DNA from 3 places in the Caballeronia sp. HLA56 genome. Region 1 is predicted to be linked to each of the others. Evidence: predicted binding sites of a transcription regulator. Region 1 holds the regulator's gene; each other region holds the start of a gene.
The links. Region 1 encodes LexA, which represses DNA repair genes until DNA is damaged. Its sites were predicted from a motif close to ACTGTATNNNNATACAGT; they were not measured.
Positions count from the first base shown of each region.

Region 2: the regulator LexA is predicted to act here: its motif matches at 3,635-3,652, upstream of imuA (translesion DNA synthesis-associated protein ImuA).
Region 3: the regulator LexA is predicted to act here: its motif matches at 4,669-4,686, upstream of dinB (DNA polymerase IV).

Region 1 covers NZ_BAAHOB010000005.1:1,886,373-1,893,887, forward strand. The annotation lists gene gnd (phosphogluconate dehydrogenase (NAD(+)-dependent, decarboxylating)) at 1-413, shown strand, start outside; gene ACYQ47_RS28405 (ABC transporter permease) at 459-1,235, opposite strand; gene nodI (nodulation factor ABC transporter ATP-binding protein NodI) at 1,321-2,271, opposite strand; gene ACYQ47_RS28415 (universal stress protein) at 2,576-3,085, shown strand; gene ACYQ47_RS28420 (DUF2939 domain-containing protein) at 3,247-3,864, opposite strand; gene ACYQ47_RS28425 (hypothetical protein) at 4,023-4,349, opposite strand; gene lexA (transcriptional repressor LexA) at 4,517-5,194, opposite strand; gene ACYQ47_RS28435 (sulfate ABC transporter substrate-binding protein) at 5,464-6,498, shown strand; gene cysT (sulfate ABC transporter permease subunit CysT) at 6,638-7,515, shown strand, end outside.
Region 2 covers NZ_BAAHOB010000005.1:338,058-345,572, reverse strand. The annotation lists gene ACYQ47_RS21015 (flavoprotein) at 1-480, shown strand, start outside; gene ACYQ47_RS21010 (flavin reductase family protein) at 1,052-1,711, shown strand; gene ACYQ47_RS21005 (SOS response-associated peptidase family protein) at 1,787-2,746, opposite strand; gene ACYQ47_RS21000 (hypothetical protein) at 2,834-3,190, opposite strand; gene ACYQ47_RS20995 (hypothetical protein) at 3,187-3,543, opposite strand; gene imuA (translesion DNA synthesis-associated protein ImuA) at 3,690-4,403, shown strand; gene ACYQ47_RS20985 (Y-family DNA polymerase) at 4,327-5,790, shown strand; gene ACYQ47_RS20980 (error-prone DNA polymerase) at 5,802-7,515, shown strand, end outside.
Region 3 covers NZ_BAAHOB010000001.1:200,061-207,575, reverse strand. The annotation lists gene ACYQ47_RS01025 (ABC transporter permease) at 1-421, opposite strand, end outside; gene ACYQ47_RS01020 (ABC transporter ATP-binding protein) at 418-1,242, opposite strand; gene ACYQ47_RS01015 (ABC transporter substrate-binding protein) at 1,346-2,365, opposite strand; gene ACYQ47_RS01010 (TauD/TfdA dioxygenase family protein) at 2,392-3,249, opposite strand; gene dinB (DNA polymerase IV) at 3,404-4,570, opposite strand; gene ACYQ47_RS01000 (hypothetical protein) at 4,745-5,353, opposite strand; gene ACYQ47_RS00995 (hypothetical protein) at 5,423-5,752, opposite strand; gene ACYQ47_RS00990 (hypothetical protein) at 6,062-6,427, opposite strand; gene ACYQ47_RS00985 (transcriptional regulator) at 6,711-6,896, shown strand; gene ACYQ47_RS00980 (response regulator transcription factor) at 6,904-7,515, opposite strand, start outside.

The sequences.
Region 1 (7,515 bases):
TGGTGCACAACGGCATCGAGTACGGATTGATGCAGGCGTATGCCGAGGGCTTCCATATTTTGAAGCACAAGGAATCGACCGAATTGCCGGAAAACGAGCGCTACACGCTCGATCTGGCCGACGTCGCGGAAGTCTGGCGGCGTGGCAGCGTGGTGTCGTCGTGGCTGCTCGACCTGACGGCGGGCGCGCTTGCGGGCGATGGTTCGCTCGAACGCTACTCGACCGAAGTGGCCGATAGCGGCGAAGGGCGCTGGACGATCGAAGCGGCCATCGAGGAAGCGGTGCCGGCGCAAGTGTTGTCAGCGGCGCTTTATACGCGCTTCCGGTCGCGCGATGCCGAAGCCTTCCCCGAGCGCATGCTATCGGCAATGCGCTTCGGCTTCGGCGGCCACAAAGAGTTCGGCGTGAAGTAAATCCGTGGTCGTTTGTCGGAATAAAGGGCGATGATTCATCGCCCTTTATTTCATCATGCGGCGGCGAAACAGCCACGCGCACAGGAAGAACGGCACGACCGAATACGCCGCGAGTACCGCGAGATGCAACGCGAGTCCGTGCACGGGCCGGCCAAGCATGGCGGCGCGGATCAACTCGACCGCGTGATAAAGCGGCAGCGCCTGCGTCACATGCTGCGCAAAAGCAGGCAATTGCGCGACCGGAAAGAACACGCCGGAGAGCAAGAGCATGGGCGTGAGTGCAAGCGTCTGATAGAACATGAAGAAGTCGTAGCTCGGCGCAATGGCTGTGACGATCATCGCCGTGCTCGCGAATGCGAGTCCCGTAAGCACGATGATGGGCAGCGCGAGCAGCATCGACGGAAAACTCGCATAGCCGAGCGCGCCCGCCACCAGCATGATCGCCACGCCCGACAAGACCGATTTGCTCGCGGACCAGATCACTTCGCCGAGAACGATATCGCCGAGCGTGAGCGGCGTATGCATGATCGCTTCCCACGTACGCTGCACGTGCATGCGCGAGAAACCGGAATACATGGCCTCGAAACTCGCGGACATCATCACGCTCGACGCCACCGTGCCCGCCGCCAGAAACGCGATGTACGACACGCCGTCGACATGGCCGACCATCAAGCCGAGACCGAGGCCTAGCCCGAAGAGATAGATCATCGGATCGGCAAGATTGCCGATCATCGATGCAATGGCGAGCTTCTTCCACACCAGATAATTGCGCCGCCATACCGACATCCAGTTGCTCGCGTTGGCGGGAAGCGCGTTGCTCATGGGCGAGAGCGTATCGGCGTGTTTGGCTCGCACGCGTGTTTTCTCGATGCTTGCGCCTGATCGATCGAAAGTGTCCATCGCTTGATTAGTCCACCATCTCGCGCCCGGTCAGGCGCAGAAAAACATCTTCGAGATTCGCCGGACGATGCAGATAGCGCACGTCCGTCCGGCCCTTCACGCGCGCATGCACGGGCTGCGGGTCGTCGACATAGCAGAAAAGCGTTTCGCCGCTGATCTCCGTGCGCGCGACGAACGGTTCCAGTTCGGCGGCCAGCGCCTGCGGATCGGGTCCGTAGATTTCGATGACGTCCGAACCGATCACCGATTCGATCAACTCGCGCGGCCTTCCTTCCGCGAGCTTGCGGCCTTCCTCGATCACGCAAAGCCGGTCGCACAGGCGTTCGGCCTCTTCCATGAAGTGCGTCGTGAGCAGAATGGTTTTACCGCGCGAAAGCAACGAGCGCAGGCGTTCCCAGATCAGATGGCGCGCTTGCGGATCGAGGCCGGTGGTGGGTTCGTCCATCACGAGCACGTCGGGATCGTTGACGAGGGCGCGCGCCAGCGTCAACCGCCGCCGCATGCCGCCCGACAGTTCGCCGACGCGCGCTTGGGCCTTGCTTTCGAGGCGCGCGAATTCGAGCAACGAAGGCACGATGGCTTCCATGCGCGCACCTGTCAAGCCGAAATAGCGGCCGAAGACGAGCAGGTTTTCGCGCACGGTGAAGTCGGGATCGAGGTTGTCGAATTGCGGCACGACGCCCACGCGTTGCCGCGCGAAGCGTGCGCGCGCTGGCACGGGTTCGCCGACGAGACGGATCGTGCCGCTGTCGGGCGATGTAATGCCGAGCAGCATCTTGAGCGTCGTCGTCTTGCCCGCGCCGTTCGGGCCAAGCAGGCCGAAACACTCGCCAGGCTGAACGTCGAACGACAAGCCATCGACGACACTTCGCTCGCCGTAATGTTTTCTGACTTCGCTGAATTCGATCGCTGGCGCCGCGTTCGAGTTCGCGCCAGCTCGGTGATTTATGTCGGTCATGCGGCGGTCCTGCGAGGAGAAAACTCAGCCGGCTAGTGTAATCCAATGCACCAGCGCGGCGCTTTGCATGCAAGCGCATGCATCGTTCCTGTGATCGAAGCGTGCATCGCGTCTTCCTGTTGTTTTGGCAAATGGCGCCGCGCGCTTGTCTGGCAAGGCGCTCAGGCCTCTGGCACGGTGTGCGCTAGCGCTTGTTGCCATGTAAGCGTTTTCCATCGTTGCCACGCATGAGGCGACCTACCATGATGAAGATGCGCCGCACTCGATTTGCCGACACCATCGGCTACGCGGCAGGGAGATCATGATGTCAGGCTATCGAAAAATCCTGTTGTGCTACGACGGCTCCAGAGAGGGCCGCAAGGCGTTGCGTCAGGGCGCGAATCTCGCGCTTGCCTTGAACGCGGAGACGCACGTGCTGGCGGTGGTGGATATGCGTTCGAGCATTGCGCAAAGCGCCGGTCTTCTGACCGACATGGCATGCGGACGGTTCGAGGATGCCGCACGCGATATCCTGCAAGAAGGCGTGGAGTGGCTGCGCGAACGCGGCTTGCAGGCGCAGGGCCATTTCGCATTCGGGCATCCGATCGATGAAATCGCCACGCTGGCGGAAATTCTTAAGGTCGATCTGGTCGTGGTCGGCCATCGATGCCGCAGCGGTCTCGCGCGCTGGTGGATGGGCGCGGGCAACACACCGCTGCTCGATCGCGTGTCATGCAGCATATTGGTTGCGGTTTGTCAGGCAGGTGAGTCGGCCGAAGCGGAAGATGAGGCGGCTTATGCGGCGAAGCCGGACCGGGCCGAAGTAAGTGTTTGAGGATAGGTTTGCGCGATGAGGCTGGCCTGCGTCGGGCCAGTGCTGTTTTGCGCTATCAGCCGCCAGCTGCCGTCTCCTTGCGTGACGGCCGCGCACGCTTAACGCCGCAAAAAATGCCATGAAGCGCTTACCGGCACTTTAATGGTTGTCCAACAACGAACTCACCCGTTCAAATCAACCGCGACCAGCTTCCACGTTATCAACCCGTACCGATGAAAGATCGCGGAGTACCGCGCATCGCCGGCACCGTGCTGGTAGGTCACCACGAACGTATCGAAGCTGCGATATCCGGCCGTGGTCTGCGGTGGTTGTCGCGGCGGTTCTTGAGTCGCAACCATGCCCGATGCCGCTTCCGACGGCGGTGAACTCGCCGCCGCCTGACCGTCTCGAACCGGTGGCACGACATCGGGTGGATGCTCGCCTAGATCTCCCCGCGGCGGAATGCCATTCAAAATCGCGGCGACGCCTTCGGGCGTAGCGTAGGAATCCACCAGCGGCCCTACGAGCGCCGCGCCGATCATTGCACCGATGATCGCGAGCGGATTGCCGCTCGTCTGGATATCGACGCGCCGCGTCAGCAGTGCGCCGACTTGCTCTTTGAGACTTTCACGCAGTGCAGGGAAGTCGACGTATTCGTTGACGGTCTGTGCATCGCGCGCATCGGCCGCGTGCTTGACGCGGTTCAGCGCGATATAGGGCGACGCATAGACAAGGCTTAACCCTGCAACGATGAAGAGAATGACGAGCGCGGCGACGAAACAACGCGTAGTGCGGGACATGCGAAGGAACGACCCCTGGCGTGACATGGGTGACATGAAAGAACGATTGACCATGTTCACGCCGGATATATCCCGAGCTTCATTCCTTGCAGCCGATAGATTGCGGACTGCCTGCATTGCACATAACTCAAATTCACTCGGCAAACGCTCGACCGCGCTCAGGCCAGAATGCCGCTGCTAACGCCGGCGCGTTCCTCGTCGATACACCGGTCGATCATGCGCGACACCTCGCCGATATTGCCGACCATGATTACCCGCGACTCACTGCGATACACCCGCACCGGCGCGCGCTGTTCCGATTCCGCATGCACCGCGCTATTGAGCGACACACGGGCGAAGGCGGGTTGACGCGACGGCAACGCGGGCATCTCGTCGAAGAGATCGGGCGCCGCTTCAGGTCGCGCCACGGCGCATGAGATCAGCGAGCGCAAATGACGCAGACGGCCAAACTGACGAAAGGGCAGCAAACGGGCGAAACGTTCCATGATGACTCTCCAGACGGCGGACGACAGACGACAGACGATAGGACGCACCGCGGCACGCCGCGAGCGGTGGCCGTCATGCTTGTAATTTTTGAAACGTGCCGCGTCGCGCGAGGGCGAGGAGGCGAAGCGGGCGGCGGTGTTGACGCGCCGCGCGCTCGAGTCGTACGTTAGAACTCGCCGGAGCGGATGAGCCCGACCGCGATTCCTTCCAGCGCGAAGTCGCCGCTGCCGGAGCGCACGAAGATGTTTTCGTAGTCGGGATTCTCCGCGACCAATTCCACGCCATCTGGCCGGCGCTTCCAGCGCTTCACCGTGACGTCGTCGCCAATACGCGCGACCACGATCTGCCCGTCTTTCGCTTCATTGCGCTTCTGTACGGCAAGCAGGTCGCCGTCGAGAATGCCCGCGTCGCGCATGGACAAGCCGCGCACCTTCAGCAGATAGTCAGGCTTGCCCGAAAAGAACGCAGGGTCGCACGCGTAGTGTTGCGAAATATGCTCCTGCGCAAGGATGGGACTGCCCGCCGCAACGCGCCCGACCAGCGGAAGCGACAACTGCATGATGCTCTGATGCGGCAAGGTGAACTGATGCGGAAGGTCGTCCGAACGGTCGATGCGCGCGGAGCCTCCCAACAGGCGGATGCCACGCGACGAACCCGCCGCGAGTTCGATCACGCCCTTGCGCGCCAGTGCCCGCAGATGTTCCTCGGCGGAGTTCGCGGAGCTGAAGCCAAGCTCGGCGGCGATCTCGGCACGCGTGGGCGGAAAGCCCGTGCGGTCGATGGCTCGCTGGATGAGCTCGAACACTTGCTGCTGTCGCGCGGTAAGTTTTGAGGGTTTGGTCACTTGCTGGAGCCTCGGCGCACTGTATGGATGGACAGATGACTGTATTTTTATACAGTATTTCGCGCTTTTCAAGCTTTACTTGAAGTTCATCGCCAGATCCTTTACTGACAAGGCTGCAGCGCGCTCAAACCGTCGCTATTCGTCCCTCGGACTGCGAAAAACCTCGCTTTAGCACTTTTGCATCTAAAAAAGTGAGAAACAATTATTTCTAATCATATAAGCTCGCCTTTAGACTGATTCCGTCAATTCGATAAGACGGAGAACGGGGAATGCATAGCATCAGGGCTGGATTGAAGGGCGGCGCGAAACAAATCTTTGCCGCGCTGGCGATCACGGCGGCCAGTTTCGGAATCTCGGCCACCGCGCACGCGGACACGTCGTTTCTGAACGTCTCGTACGATCCGACGCGCGAGTTGTATCAGGACTTCAACCAGGCCTTTGCGAAGAAGTGGAAGGCGGACACCGGCGAAACGGTCACCTTCAAGCAATCTCATGGCGGTTCCGGCGGCCAGGCGCGCGCGGTTCTAGACGGGCTTCAGGCAGACGTCGTGACGCTTGCGCTTGCTTACGACATCGACGCGCTCGCCTCCAAGGGCATCGTCGGGACGGACTGGCAGAAGCGTCTGCCGGACAATGCATCGCCGTACACGTCGACCATTGTGTTTCTAGTGCGCAAGGGCAACCCGAAGGGCATCAAGGACTGGGACGATCTCACCAAGCCGGGCGTGTCGATCGTCACGCCGAACCCGAAGACCTCGGGCGGCGCGCGCTGGAACTATCTGGCGGCGTGGGCGTATGCGCAACACAAGCCCGGCGGCAACGAAGAGACCGCGAAGGAGTTCGTGACCAAGCTCTACAAGAACGCAGGCGTGCTCGATTCCGGCGCACGCGGCGCGACCACCAGCTTCGTGCAGCGCGGTCAGGGCGACGTGCTGATCGCATGGGAAAACGAGGCGTTCCTGTCACTCAAGGAATTCGGTCCGGAGAAGTTTCAGATCGTGGTTCCTTCGGTGAGCATTCTGGCCGAGCCGCCGGTGGCGGTGGTGGACAAGGTCGTCGACAAACACGGCACGCGCAAGCTGGCCGAAGCGTATCTGAAGTATCTGTATAGCGACGAAGGCCAGCAGATCGCGGCGCGCAATTTCTATCGTCCGCGTTCGGACAAGGTGCCCACCGAGCTGACCAAGCAGTTCCCCAAGCTCAAGCTCTACACCATCGACGACACCTTCGGTGGCTGGACCAAAGCGCAGAAGACGCACTTCGCGGACGGCGGCGTGTTCGATTCGATCTATCAGCCGCAGTAAGCAGACAAGAGACCGGGCGCCGCGAGGCGCTCGAGTCGCAATGAAAGCGGCCGCAAAGACGGCCGCGCATGACGAGACTAAAAAACAGTGCGCTTATCCCCCGGGCGCCGAAGGCAGGACGATCAAGGATGAAGCAAAGATGACAACGTTCACTTTCCGAAAGCCGAGTGCGTTACCCGGCTTCGGGCTGACGATCGGCATCACGGTGGCTTACCTGAGCCTCGTGGTGCTGATTCCGCTTGCGGCGACCTTCGCCAAGACCGCGACGCTCGACTGGGCGCAGTTCGTTCGCGCCGTCACCGGGCCGCGTGTGCTGGCGTCGTATCGGCTCACTTTCACGGCGGCGCTCGGCGGGGCGGTCATCAACGCGATCTTCGGCTTCCTGGTCGCATGGGTGCTCGTGCGCTACACGTTCCCGTTCAAGCGTGTCGTCGATGCCATCGTCGATCTGCCGTTTGCGCTGCCGACCTCCGTCGCCGGCATTTCGCTTGCCGCCGTGTACGCGAGCAACGGCTGGATCGGGCAGTATCTCGCGCCGCTCGGCATCAAGGTGGCGTTCACGCCGCTCGGCGTGCTCGTGGCGCTGACGTTCATCGGCTTGCCGTTCGTCGTGCGCACGGTGCAGCCGGTGCTCGAAGACTTCGAGCGCGAGCAGGAAGAAGCCGCCGCATGTCTCGGCGCCACGCGCTGGCTGACGTTTCGCCGCGTCGTGTTGCCGGCGCTCTTTCCCGCGCTTCTGACCGGTTTCGCCCTTGCGTTCGCGCGCGCGCTCGGCGAATACGGTTCGGTCATCTTCATCGCGGGCAATGTCCCAATGAAGTCGGAGATCACGTCGCTGCTCATCATCACCAAGCTCGAACAGTACGACTATGCCGGCGCGACGGCCATCGCCGTCGTGATGCTGTGCGTGTCCTTTCTCATGCTGCTCCTCATCAACACGCTGCAATGGTTCCTGCAACGCCGCACGAGCAAGACGGGCGCGGCGCCCGTGGTGGCCGCGGGGCCCTCGCTGCATGC
Region 2 (7,515 bases), 1.5 Mb from region 1:
TTTGCAGTCCGTTTGCTTGCGTCGATGCCGTCACTTGCGTTTTTTGATGTCGAACAGGTAAAGACTATATGTGAAGTTCATACTGACGAATCGGAATGGTACACATGGAAGCGGCGCGAGGATCGCGTGCTCCATATCGAGCTGCGAAAGTGGGCGGATATTTTGCTAGTGGCGCCGACGACCGCTAACACGCTAAGCAAATTTGCAAACGGACTATGCGACAATTTGCTCACAACGGTTTTCAGAGCGTGGCAGTTTAGAGAAAAACCCATACTTGTAGCGCCGTCAATGAATAAATATATGTGGGAGCATCTTTGCACTCAAGAACATCTTGAAAAACTTCGTTCTTGGAACGACAGGATTATAGAACCGCGAGTCAAATTACTTGCTGGAGGTGATTTCGGTCCCGCAGCGCTTGCTGATGTGCCGACGATTGTCGCTGCTGTCCAATCTGAAGCTTTTCCCAGTAGCGCCAGCTGACGCATAGGCCTTCACTTCTGCGACACCACCCGGTTGGACGGTGGATCTCGTACTGGCGTTGCTACGTGGCGAAGCCGGATCCTCGAACGCGCAGAACGAGCCGGCTTGACGCCACACATCAGCACGGGTGATCGACTGAATCAATAGCGTTGTACCGCTCGAGATTGGCGGTGGGGACGACGATCCGCAGTTGACGATCGGGAGCAACAACCGTCGCAGTGAATGAGACGTGCAGCGTTGGCAGCGACAATTGTTTTGGCCGGGAGGGCGCGACGCTTGACTGTCTACCTATTGATCGAAGCACGATGGAAATGCTGGCGCGAAGAGTTGGTATGAGTGTCGCTCGATGGCGCGCGCAATGGAACTCAAACGGGTATTAGTTTCGGACACTCGCGACAGCAGCTCCCCCTGATGCTGGCAGTGCAATGGTTGGCGGCCAGCGCTTCGGTGCAACAAGTCGCTGACGACCTTGGCTATGAAAGCGCGAGCACCAATAACGAAGCAAGAACTGGAGCGTATTAAACCCGTCTAGGTCGCATCATAAGTCCGTCCACTCAAGGAGCACACACTCATGAATGCGCCTCACGTTATCGCTGAACCCCATATCCTCTACCTGGGAACGCCAGTTGTCCTGGTTAGCACCGTCAATGAAAACGGTACGGACAATCTCGCGCCCATATCTTCAGTATTCTGGCTGGGCTGGCGAGGCGTGCTCGGTATTGCGTCCGGATCGCAGACCACACGCAACCTGATCCGTACCGGCGAATGTGTGCTGAATCTTCCGTCGGTCAAAGAAGTGGGCGCTGTTGATCGCATCGCCCGCACCACGGGCGTTTATCCGGTTCCTGAATTCAGGCGCGCACTGGGCTACGTCTACGAACCTGACAAATTTGGGCGCGCTGAATTGACGAGGATGGAATCCGATACGATCGCGGCAGCACGCGCGCTTGAATGTCCGATTCAACTTGAAGCTGTTGTCTCGGCAGTCCATGGTATTGGCGAAGATAGCGACCAGTTGCGCGGCTTCATCAGCTTGATCGAGGTGCGGATCCAGCGTGTTCACGTCCATCCCGACCTGCTCGTAGAAGGTCACGCCAATCGAATCGATCCGGACAAGTGGTCGCCGTTGATCATGAATTTCCAAAAGTTTTATGGTCTCAGCAACCAGGTGCATTCGTCCCGACTTGCGGAAATACCGGAAAAAGCGTACGAGGCACTTTCCAAGGTTTGATGCGATTGGCCTGATGTCGTCGGCATCGCTCTTTAATCGATTCCACGAGCGAGTCGAGCTTTGCATTGGCAAGATTTAAGCGGCAAGCCGATGCTCGTAATACGGCCGGTCGCGATCATCGAGAATGGCGTACAACGCATCCAGATTCGATGCGTCCGGGTTCAGCCACGCGTCGACGTTGTCCGGCTTAATCGGAATGATGCAACGGTCATGTCCCGCAGCCTCGATTTCAGGCGGCGGCTCATCCGTGATCGCGGCGAACGAAAGCAAATCCGATTGGCCTGGTGCGCTCCAGTGCGACCACAAGCACGCAACGAACATCAGTTGACCATTGCTCGGTCGAAATTCGAGGACGAGGTTTTCATCTCGCTCGTGCGTCTCAAGCAATGTGTTCTCGTAGCGTGCACGCTTGACGTTCTCGTAGAAGACGTCGACCAGCATTAAACCATGCGACACACCAAAGCATGGCTTCCAGAAGCCCTCGAGATTGTCGCGTCGTGCGTTGTAGGTGCCCGGGAAGCGAACATCGTAGTTTGCAGGCTTGCCTGCGATGCGGCATTGATAGCGCATTGGCTTTACCACGTACTTGCCATCCTCCACGACGAGCACCGGCGCGTAGTGCCCCGGAAAAATCCGCGCATCGCGATCCTTGGGCGTCGTGCGACGCAGATCGTCGAGCCGACGCAAAGCGGAGTCGATCTTGTCGGTGGCGATGCGCTGGCTTTCGGTTGCGGCTTTCGTTACCTTCGTCTGGAGCATACGTTCGGCATCAGCCAGGCGCTTGCGCTGCTTGAAGAGCTCCTGTTCAAGCGTATTCGCCTGCTCAGCGTTGAACCGATCAACGAACGCCTTGATCTGGCGTTCGTCTTCGTTCTGCGGCTCAAGGAACGGGGCGTCCATCGCCTTCGGGATCTTCGCCTTGCTGCCTTCGGCACGCTCCCAGTACAGACGCGCGAACTCGCGAATGTCCATCTGCGCGCCGAACATCTTGACGTATTTTCGATAGTCCGCCTGGATCTGCGCCGAGTAGCACACTGTCGCCTCCTTGCTCTGTATCGGTCTGCTCACGTGTCCGTTCGGTCGCCCGTGTCGAGCACGGGCTTGATCGCTTACTTCGGTCGCCTAGCTTGCCGTGCCGGTCGCCTCACGGCACAACTTCATCATCTTCTGGACCACGGTGCTTGCGTGGTTCAATCCCATATCGCCGTTGAAGAGCGCTTGCACATCTGCCTGGCGAACGGCGATGCCTGCGCCCTTTAAATCGCGACGCGCGATCTTGAGCGCCAGTTGACCGATCCGAACGCGCTCTAGCCAGTGCATCGATACGAGATTGCGTTTGAGCCAAATACGGCCGCTCTCCACAACATGATCGACGCGCCATTCCCGCGTGAGCGCGTACGACGCCGCTACCGTCGCGACCAGAAAGCACAGCAGATCGGCTCGCGCGCCCATCAGTTCGTCAATATCAGGCATGTTCATCTTGCTCCCTGCGTGTATCCAACCGAGGTTCCGGACCAAACCAACGCCGAATAGCCCCACTTAATGCAGTTGCGGATGCTCTTCAGACTTTCAACGCAGAGAATAATCTCGGCTCGCTGCAGCGCTGGCAACCCGATACATGCACCGGCGCAACCCGAGGAATAGTGTCGGTCACGCACGCGCGCGTCGATCTGCCAGCGGTGGAACTTGTCCACAACTCCGTTTCGGCGTCCGGTCATTCTCCCGAGCCAAAAAGTCGGCTCGCTCGTGTTGCCGCGGGCCACGGCTTCGTCGATAGTCGCATCCTCAAAAGCCTCACGCAACTTTGCAACGAAGTTGACGACTTCAGGCATCGGATGTCTCGGAGCGATCATAGGATCCCATTTGCCAATCGTCAGCAAAAAAGGGAGCAATGAACAAAATCAATTTTGCGCTAAGATCAACACTGTATATTTATACAGTACTGCAATAACCGGATTCTTGGAGAACGTTCCCGATCATGGCTGCCCTGCCGCAACAAATCGAGTCGATTCACCCGGCGCTTTGGCGCGGCTCTTCAATGGCGCGCGCGTACGGCAAGACGATCAACACCGGCTACGCGGTATTGTCGGCCGAGCTGCCCGGTGGCGGCTGGCCAATCGGCTCGCTGATTGAGTTGCTCGTCCAGCAGCCAGGGATCGGTGAGATGCGCTTACTGAAGCCCGCGCTGGTCGCAGCGAGCAAGCGGCCCATTGCGTTGCTCCAGGCCCCGCACGTGCCGAACAGCCTGGCCTTCGCCTATCTGGGCGTGCCGCTGGACAAGCTCATGATGCTGCGCGCGCCAAAGACGGCGGACGCGCTCTGGTGTGCCGAGCGCGTGCTCAACGCGCGAAGTTGCGGCGCGCTGCTCGTCTGGCAGCAGCACATGCGGTCTGAGGCGTTACGTCGATTGCATCTGGCAGCACAAGCGACGGAAACGCTCCTGATTCTGGTTCGACCGCTTGCCGCTGCCCAGGATTCGTCACCCGCGACGTTACGACTGGGGGTGCGGCCCGCCGACGGCGGCATCGCCGTCGACGTCATCAAGCGACGAGGGCCCACCCGAACCGATCCACTCTCCATCCACCTTCAACCGTCACCGATTCTGCTCAGTCCTCATGGCCGTGTTCGTCGCCATCTTCCTGCCCCGGCTTTCGCTGGAGGTGTTCCGTCCGAGGTGGTCGTCTCCAACTAAACACGGGTGTGTGGTGCTCGAACGTGACCGAGTGATCGTCCTCGATCAGGCGGCAAGAGATGCCGGGGTGCTGGTGGGCATGAAGCGCGGTGGGGTGACCACGCTTGCGGCCGACGCGCTGATGTACGACCGCGACCCCGCGCGTGAACTGGACGTACAACGCGAAGTCGCGTTCGCGCTGCTTCGTTTTTCGCCACAAGTCGCGATACGCGAAGAAGAAACGATCATCGTCGACGTGACGGCAAGTCTTCGGCTCTTCGGCGGCATCGTGCACGTCTGCCGGCAGATTCGCGAGACGGTCAAGACAATCGGCGTCACCGCCCGAATGAGCGTGGCGCCCACGGGTCAAGGAGCGTGGTTGCTTGCCAAATGTGGCCATCGGCGCGTGCTCAAGATGCGTTCACTCGAACGCCATCTGGGTGAGCTGCCGTTCATGCTGGTCCCCGAAGTCCGGTCATTTGCCGAGTGGTTCAACGGCCTGGGTTGCCGGGTACTCAACGATATTCGACGCCTGCCGCGCGCGGGGCTTAAAAAGAGGTGCGGTGTGGATTTACTCGATTCGCTTGACCGTGCCTACGGCCTGTCGCCTGAACTATACGCGTGGCTGGCGCTGCCGCCTGCCTTTAGCGCGCGTATCGAACTGCCCGATCGCGTCGAGCATGCCGAGGCCATCCTTTTCTCCGCACGACGCCTGATCGTGCAACTCTGCGGCTGGTTGAGCGCGCAGCAGCTCGCACTCACGCAGGCGACGATCACGCTCGAACACGAGCGAGGCCGCCAGGCGATCGAACCGACAGTAATCGATATCGCGCTCGCTGAGCCAACTTGGTACGAGGAACATCTGGTTCGCCTGCTCAAAGAACGACTCGGCCGCATCGAGCTGGAAGCGGCTGTCATTGCGGTGCGCCTGAGCGCTACGAAGGTTCAGCCCGCCGAGCCGCCCAGCGACTCGCTTTTCCCGGATCCAGGCGGCTCTGCAGAAGATCACAATCGATTGCTCGAACTGCTGGTCGCGCGTCTGGGATCCGAGAACGTCTTGCGACCGGCGCCAACATCTGATCACCGGCCCGAGCACGCGAATCAATGGGTACCGGTGCAGGCATCCACCAAGCCCTGCCCGCCTCCGGCCGATCTTCCGCGTCCTACGTGGCTGCTGGACGCACCTGTGCGGCTCATGATCAAGAACCACCGGCCGTTCTACGGCTCGCCCCTGAAACTTGTCTCGACGGGTGAGCGCATCGAAGCGGGCTGGCACGACGGCCAGTTGGTGACGCGCGACTATTACGTCGCGGAAGCCGCCGACAACAGTTGCTACTGGATCTACCGTGAACGACCGAGCGTGAAGACTGAAGAGGTCCGCTGGTTTTTGCACGGACTGTTCGGGTAATCGGTGTTGCCGTGGATCTGTTCTCCTCAACCCTTCCCGAATACGCGGAGCTTTTCGCATTCACAAATTTTTCGTTTCTGCATGGCGCATCGCATGGCGAGGAGCTCGTGCTGCGCGCGTCGCAACTCGGTTACTCGGGCCTCGCCATCACCGACGAGTGTTCGCTCGCCGGTGTTGTGCGCGCACATGTCCAGGCGAAAGAAGAAAAGCTGCCGCTGGTCATCGGCTCGTACTTCCGGCTCGTGCACGCGGACAAGAGCCCGGCGTTCGGCCTCATCCTGCTTGCGCAAAACCGCAACGGCTATGGCAACCTGTCCGAGTTGATCACGCTCGGTCGCATGCGCGCGGCAAAAGGCACGTACCTGCTCACGCCGCACGACGTCTCGAAGCCCGACAAAGACTACGCGCACCTGCGCGGCGTACCTGATTGCCTGGCGATTCTGGTGCCGGATTTCCCGGCGAAGGAAGAGGCGCTTTCAGCGCAGCTCGAATGGCTCAATGAGACGTTTCCGGCTCGCGCATGGGTCGGATTGATCCTTCATCAACGCGCGATGGACGACATTCATCGCGGCAGCGTGGAATACATCGCCGAGCGGCATCGCGTGCCGGTCGTCGCGCTTGGCAACGTCGTCATGCACGTGCGCTCCCGAAAACCGCTACAGGACACGATGACGGCGATCCGTGTCGGCAAACCTGTCGCTGAATGTGGCTACGATCTCGCGCCAAACGCGGAGCAGCATCTTCGTTCAAGGCTGCGTCTGGCGAATCTCTATCCCGCTCACGCCCTTACTCAGACGCTCAACATTTTGGAGCGCTGTAGCTTCTCGCTGGATGAACTGCGCTACGAATATCCCGATGAACTGGTGCCGGCAGGCTTCACGCACGAAGGCTATCTGCGGCAGGAGACCTACATCGGCGCGCATAAGCGCTTTCCGGCTGGAATTCCGCATGAGGTTCAGCAGCAGATCGAGTATGAGCTGCAACTGATCGGCGAGATGCGCTACGAGGCCTATTTTCTGACGGTCTATGACATTGTCCACTTCGCGCGAAGCCAGCACATTCTCTGTCAGGGACGTGGGTCTGCGGCCAACAGCGCGGTTTGCTATTGCCTCGGCGTGACGGAGGTCGATCCCTCGCGCGGCAACATGTTGTTCGAGCGGTTCATAAGCAAAGAGCGAGGCGAGCCGCCAGACATCGACGTCGACTTCGAGCATCAGCGGCGCGAAGAAGTGATCCAGTATATCTATCGCAAGTACGGCCGCGATCGTGCTGCGATCGCGGCAGCGGTTTCGACCTATCGGCCGCGGGGTGCATTGCGCGAAACAGGCAAGGCGCTGGGCATTGATCCGCAAATTGTCGACAAGGTCGCGAAAAGCCATCAATGGTTCGATCACTCGCAGGATCTGTTGCGTCGATTCGAAGAGTCGGGGCTTGATCCAGAAAACTCGCTGATTCAGATGTGGGCGAAGCTTGCGGCGCAGATTCTCAATTTTCCGCGTCATCTGTCGCAGCATTCGGGCGGTTTCGTCATCAGTCGCGGAAAGCTCACGCGGCTCGTGCCCGTCGAGAACGCGGCGATGGCTGATCGCAGCGCCATTCAATGGGATAAAAACGACCTGGAGGCGCTTGGCTTGCTGAAGATCGACGTGCTCGCACTCGGCATGCTGTCGGCCATCCGTCGCACGCTCGATATCATCTCTGAACAGCGCGGCGAGCGTTTCGAGA
Region 3 (7,515 bases), on a different contig from region 1:
ACGGCAACGGATTGAACATTGCCGTGAGCATCGACAAGATATCCCGGCCGATGCGCGTCGAGACCGCAAGCGACGTCAAGACGAACGCGAGCGCCGCGCCGAGCAAATAACCGCGCAACAGCACCGACATTGAAATGGCAACCTTGTCGATGAGCTCGCCCGAGATGATCCCCTGCACGAACGCAACGGCCGTTGCGCTGAACGTCGGCAGTAACAGATCGTTATCGACGAAGCGCGCGGCGATTTCCCAAATGCCGATGAGCACCAGCGCAATCAGCGTCTTGCGCAGCCACGACGTGTCCGCGATCCGCCGCGCGAGCGGCAGTTTGACTTCGCTTTGATACTGAATGTCCGCGGGCGCGGCGGGCTCCACTTCATATTCCGGGCGTACCGGCGGTGCGGCGAGATGCGGCGTGCTCATTGCACGGCCTCCTCTTCGAACAGCAAGCGATGAATGCGCGCGACGCTCTGCTGAAACTCCCCGCGACCCAGACTCTCCTGCGTATATTGATGGCTATTCAGTTCGGCGCGCACGCGTCCCGGATGCGGCGTCAGTAACAAGATGCGATTGCCGACGATCAACGCCTCTTCGATCGAATGCGTGACGAACATGAGTGTGAAGCGCTCATCGCTCCACAGACGCAGCAACTCTTCCTGCATGCGGCGGCGCGTGAGTGCATCGAGTGCGGCGAAGGGCTCGTCCATCAGCAGAATGCGCGGCTGCATGGCAAGCGCGCGTGCAATCGCCACACGTTGCTTCATGCCGCCCGAGAGCGTATGGGGATAGGCATCCGCGAAACGCGCCAAACCTACCTTGTCGAGATAATGGAGCGCGCGTTCCCGCGCCTCGGCGCGACTGAGCTTGCGCGCAACACGCAGCGGAAACGCGACGTTTTGCAGCACCGTCTTCCACGGCGGCAACTGATCGAATTCCTGGAACACGACGATACGATCCGCGCCCGGCCCCTTCACGCGCTCACCGGCTATTTCGATACTGCCCGACACCGGTTCGATAAAGCCCGCGACGGCCTTCAGCAAGGTGGATTTGCCGCAGCCCGAAGGACCGAGCAGCACGAAGCGGTCGGCGCCGTAGACGTCGAAGCTGACATCGTGCGTGGCCCGCACGAGCCTTTCGGGCGTGCGGTATTCGAGAGAAACGTTTCTGGCCGACAGCAGCTTGCCGCTCGTCCCGGCTTCGGGCTGGGGTTCGCGCGGATAAATGGCTTGGGGATTCGCCGCCATGATCTTATGCCTGAATGCAATCCTCAAGCATAGTCAGGGCGGCACGTTCGCCTAACCAATCTTTGCGAATATGGAAAGCAGTCAGCGCGATATCAACTCGATATCAACTGCCGCCGCGCGTCACGGGATCGTCGAAAAAGTAGTCTTGCCACGATTTGGGATCGTTCTTGATCGCGCCCACGCGATGCATGAACTGCGCAAGCGGAAAGGTGTTCTGCGGCTGGACCTTGAACTGCACCGCAGGGTCCTTGATGACCTTGAGGAGCAGATCACGGTCGAGCTTCGCGTTGTTCACGCGCAAATAGATGTCGGCCGCCTTCTCGGGATTGGCGGTGACGAAGCGCGCCGCATCGTTGAGGCCATCGACGAAAGCGCGATACGTCTTCGGGTTCTCATTGCGGAACTTCTCCGTTGCATAAAGCACGGTGGCCGAACTCGGCCCACCCAGCACGTCATACGAGTTCAGCACGATATGCGCTTTCGGATTGCCCGCGAGTTCCTGCTGCTGGAACGGCGGATTGCCAAAGTGCGCGTTGATTTCCGTGCCGCCCGCGATGATGGCCGCCGCCGCGTCCGGATGCGGCACCGCTTGCGTGAGCTTGTCGAGGCGATCGTACTGCTTGTCGCCCCATTGCTTGGCCGACGCGAATTGCAGAATGCGCGACTGCACCGAGACGCCCACGGCCGGCACCGCTATTCGATCTTTATCGCTGAAATCGGCGATGGTCTTCACGCGCGGATCGTTCGATACGAGGTAATACGGCAGATTGCCAAGCGACGCCACGCCCTTCACGTTCTGCTTGCCGTGCGTGCGATCCCAGATCGTGAGCAACGGACCGACGCCTGCCGCCGCGATATCCACAGAGCCGGACAACAACGCGTCGTTGATGCTCGCGCCACCCGAGAGCTTGGCCCAATCGACCTTGATATCGACGCCTTGCTTCTTGCCTTCCTGCTCGATGAATTTCTGATCGCGCGCCACGTTGAGCAGCAGATAAACCACGCCGAATTGCTCGGCCACGCGCAACGTGCCTTCCGCCTGCGCGGTCGCCGAACAGCCCAACGAGACGACGAGCGCGGCGGCGAGCGCGCGCAACGAACGCTTCCCGAAACGAGAATGCATGTGAGAAAACCCCGTGAAATAAGCGCTCAGAACGGCGCGTCGCCTTCAATGGTCGTGCGATACAGCTTGCGGCGTTCGTCGTCGGGCGTGCCGGCGGCCAAGTGCATGACCGAGCGGTTGTCCCAGAACACCATGTCGTGATCGCGCCACTCGTGGCGGTAAAGAAACTCCGGCTTCACGCTATGCGCGAAGATTTCGTCGAGGAGCGCGCGGCTCTCGTCTTCCGGCATGTCGATGATGCGCGTGGTGAAGTGCTCGCTCACGAAAAGCGCGCGACGCCCGTTCTCCGGATGCGTCCGCACAATGGGATGCACCACCGGTTTGACCTGCGCGATTTGCTCGGGCGTCAGGTTCGGGCGCCACGGACTGCGTTTCTGCAACTCGGCGTATTTGGCAAGATAGGTATGCTCCGCGCGGCGTCCTTCGACTGCGCGACGCAGATGCTCGGGCAACGTATCCCACGCAAGATGCTGATTCGAAAACAGCGTATCGCCGCCAACTTTCGGCAACTCCTGCGCATGCAGCAGTGAGCCGAGACTCGGCGTTTCCTTGTACGAGAGGTCCGAGTGCCAGAAGTGCCCGGCATCGCCGAGACCGATCGGCTTGCCGTTTTCGAGCACGTTGGAAACGATCAGCACTTCCGGATGCCCGGCGAGCGCGAACTGCTTGAGCACGTGAATTTGCAGCGGCCCGAAGCGCTTGCTGAACGTGACCTGCTGTTCCGGCGTGATGCGCTGGTCGCGAAACACGAGCACGTGATGATCGAGATGCGCGCGATGAATGCGCGCGAAATCGGCTTGCGAGAGCGGCTTGCTCAGATCGAGCCCGATGACCTCGGCGCCGAGCGGCGCGTCGAAGGCGCGAATTTGAATGGATTCGTCGATGGATCGATCGGCGGTTTGGGGCGAACTTTCGAGGGTCGGTGCGAGGGTCGTCACGATGTTCTTGAACGGCGCAAAGACAGCCAATCTACTTCGTCGCGGCCGTGCCGCCAACGAACGATCCGCGATTTGCTTATTCCCTTTGGCGCTTAACGCCTCAGTCGAACGGCAGTTCCACTTGAATCGGTTCGATGAAGCCGCCGTCCTCCCCGCGCACGCTCAACGCGCTCACGCGCACGCCGAGCAACCGCAGCCGTCGATCCAGCGTGATGCGCTTTACGCATTCGGTAGCGGCGCGGCGAATCTCGACGGGGTCGTCGGTGGAAACGGGAATGGTCAGATCACGCGTGAGCGTCCGGAAGTCGTCGAAACGCAGCTTGATGCCGACCGTCCGGCCTACGTAACCTTTGCGCTGCAGGTCGTCGGCGACTTTCTTGCACAGCCCCGTGAACGCCTCGGAGAGCTTCGCGCGGTCGTTCTTCGGATGCAGATCGCGCTCGAACGTGGTCTCACGGCTCATCGACTTCGGCTGCGAACTCACGGCCACGGGCCGATCGTCCTGCCCCTGCGCGATACGCGCGAGCCATGCGGCGTAAGTGCCGCCAAAATGCGTCTGCAGAAATCCCAGGTCGGCGGCGGCAATGTCACCCACCGTCTCGATACCGAGCGCCGCCAGCCTTTCGCTCGCCTTGGGCCCGATGCCATTCACCTTGCGCGCCGCGAGCGGCCAGATGCGTGTGGGGAGATCGTCCATCGTCAGGATGGTCAGGCCGTCGGGCTTGTCGAGCTCCGAGCCGATCTTCGCCAGCAGCTTGTTCGGCGCGATGCAGATCGAGCACGTAAGCCCGGTGGCTTCGTGCACCGCGTCCTTCATGCGCCGGCCGATGCTCGCGGAATCGCCCGGCATGTCGGTCACGTCGATATAAATCTCGTCGATGCCGCGATTCTCTATCTGCGACGTGAACGCCGCGACGGCTGTCTTGAAGAGCCGCGAGTAATGGCGATACGACTCGAAATCCGTGGGCAGAAGAATGGCGTCGGGCGCGAGTTGCGCGGCCTTCATCATGCCCATGGCCGAGAACACGCCGAACTTGCGCGCTTCGTAAGTGGAGGTGGTGACGACACCGCGCCCCGCGTAATCACGCAGTTTTCTGAAGCGGCGCGTGCCGTCGGCCAGCGTCTCGGGAATGGCATTGCGTCCGCCGCCGACCACCACCGGCTGACCGCGCAGTTCGGGATAGCGCAGCAATTCGACGGAGGCAAAGAACGCATCCATGTCCAGATGCGCGATACGGCGAGGCGTGGGCGTGGCGGGCGTGTCCATTGCCTAGAACGGACGCGTGCCGACAAGGCCGGAAGACGACGACGTGCGAAGGACGTGGCTAAACATGCGCGGGCGCGAAGAACGCGGAAAATGCGCATACTGTACATTCATACAGTGATTCGCGCTAGTCTGCCTTATGTCCCTAGCGGCGCTCGGCGCAAATCCGCAGCCCGGTCAGCCAAGAATGCTTAAATTGCGAATCAGGTAGTCATTGAACATCGGCACGGTGAACGCGATATCACCATGGGACGGACTGTAGATCATGCCTTTGTTGATGATCTGCGCGCGGCGAGGACCGAGACTCTGCGGGGTTTCGCCGAGCGCGTCCGCAACGTCGGACGAACGATAAGGGCCACTGCCTAATTTCGCCATGGCAATGACGTATTCGCGTTCCTTGGGCGTTAGGCGATCGAAGCGAACTTTGAAGAACCCTTCGTCCAGACGCTTGAGCGTTGTCGACTCGGCGCGCCTTGCGTCGCTTACGGTAATCGTGTCGCCGACGGCGAGATTCCAGGACTGATGGCCCCACTCCTGCAGAAAGTAGGGATAGCCTCTCGTCTTGAGGAAAATCTCTTTCAGAGCAGCATCGTCGATACCGGCGCCTTCGTCGTTCACTGGTTGACGGATCGCTGCCTTGGCATCGTCCTCAGGCAGAGCACCGACCTCCGGGTAGTGAAATAGCCGCTCCGCATACGATTTGGCTTGTCCCGACAGGGCCGCGACCTGTGGCAAGCCGGCGCCGAAAAACAGCACGGGCAAGCGCGCCTGGTTGATCTTGTGCAATGACACGATGAGAGCGGCTAAGTCTTTTTCGCTTAGGTACTGGACTTCATCGATCAGGAGCGTCCAGGCTTAACCGGCAGCTTTAGCGGCCTCGCCGATACGCACGAACAGTTCTGGAAGATCATTCTCGAGGTCGCCGCTGTCCGCGACTCCAACTTCGGGATCCACCGCGATCGAGACATCGCCATATTCCAACTTGAATGCGGAGGCAAACGACCTCAACGCTCGCAGCGCGTCGTAAGTCTTCGTCTTGGCATTCGCGGCGACGGACAGTTTTCGAAGCACTTGATGCATGCGTGGCAGCAGTTGCTCACCCAACGATTTGTTCTCGGGCGCCTCGATCATGGAAGTGACGTGGCCACGCTGAATAGCGAGCGCTTCGACTGCGTTGAGCAGCACGGTCTTGCCTACGCCGCGTAAGCCCAGGAACATTTGCGAACGGCTAGGCTTACAGAGCACCGCGCGTTCAATGGCGATACGTGCGTCCTCGATGATTGCTTCGCGCCCAGCGAGTTCGGGCGGCTGGCTACCGGCGCCGGGCGCAAATGGGTTCCGAACCGGATCCATGACTATGACTCTATAACAATATATAACGTAGTATATCTCGACTACCTTATACTTTCCTATATTTCGCTAGATAGAGCACGTGGCGCTAGCGGCCTGCGGTTGGAGGCGCGACCGCCCTCACGACTCGCGTACGTTAATCGTCTACTCCGGAACCCGCTTCTCCGCCAACGCCCGGCGGCAATCCTCCAGAATGGGCCGCACCACGCCCGAATTGAAGTTGAGGTCTTCGCTGTCCAAAATCTCTTCGACCGCTTCGCGCGCCCAGTCGGATTCGAGGATGGCGCAATGTCGCGCGGCAAGATCGCGTGCAATGGCAGAGAGTTTGGCGATAGCAAGCCAGTCGGCTTCGCGCTGATGCCGGTCGAGCCACTTGCGCGCGGCTTCGACATGAAATGACGGCGCGGGCCAGTCGCCGTTGAGATAGTACGCACCGAGGCTGCCGCACGTCAGCCAGCAAAGCAGTTCGACACGGTCGCGGGCACTGAGAGTACGAGGCACTTCGTTCATGGCGGCGTTCACGAGAGACGTTCGACTGAAAGGGCAAACGCGCTGCTGTACATCCATCCTTGTGTGAAACCTGTGTGAAAGAAGATACCACGCGATGGTGCGACGCGGCAGCCCATTCGCGTGCGCTGGCGTACATGTTTCGCAGGCTCAACTCTGTGCTGGCGACTGCATGTGCGAGCCATCATTCAACGCTAATTCGCGCGCCTTATTCTGGTTTCCATCGACGAGCCATACTGAATACCGAACGCAGGCCGTCGCCAACCGTCCGCCTAAGGAGCGCATCATGTTCGAACGTCTTTCCAGATTCTTTTCCGCCACCGACGACCATTCGCACGACGACTACTTTGCCTCGTCGGGCGATCACGCCGAACTCGAACGCCGCATGCGTCAGGTCGAGGAAAGCGACCACGCGTACAGCATGACCTTCTGCGGATCGATCCCCCGTCGCCCCGACGACCCTTACGCGTGACACGCCCTCACTTCGCTTCGTCGCGTCCCGCCTGCCCCAGCATCACGGTCCAGCCGAGGCCGCGCACGTTGCGGATCACCGCTGCGCCGAACTTTTTGCGCACCGAATGGATGATCACGTCGACAGCGTTGCTTTCGACTTCCTTGCCCCAGCCGTAAAGCCGGTCTTCGAGTTGATCGCGCGAAAAGATGGTGCCGGGCCGCTCCATGAGTGCGTGCATCAGCGCGAACTCCTTCGCCGACAGCACGCCGGATGTCTCGCCGCACGTAAGCGTGCGCTGGTCGAGGTTGAGATTGATCGATTCGTCGCCGAGACGCGAGGTGGCATAACCCGCCTTTCTGCGCAGCACCGCGCGGATGCGGGCCAGCAGTTCGGGCGTGTCGAAGGGCTTGAGGAGGTAGTCGTCCGCGCCGAGGTCGAGCCCTTGCACGCGCGTGTCGAGGTCGTCGCGAGCCGTGAGGATCAGCACCGGCGTCGCGTTGCCCGCCGTGCGCGCACCACGCAACACTTCGAGGCCAGACATGCCGGGCAAGCCGAGATCGAGCAGTACTACCGTGTATTCAGCGGCGTCCATGGCCTCGCGGCCCGCCTGGCCGTCGCGCACCCAGTCCACGGCGTA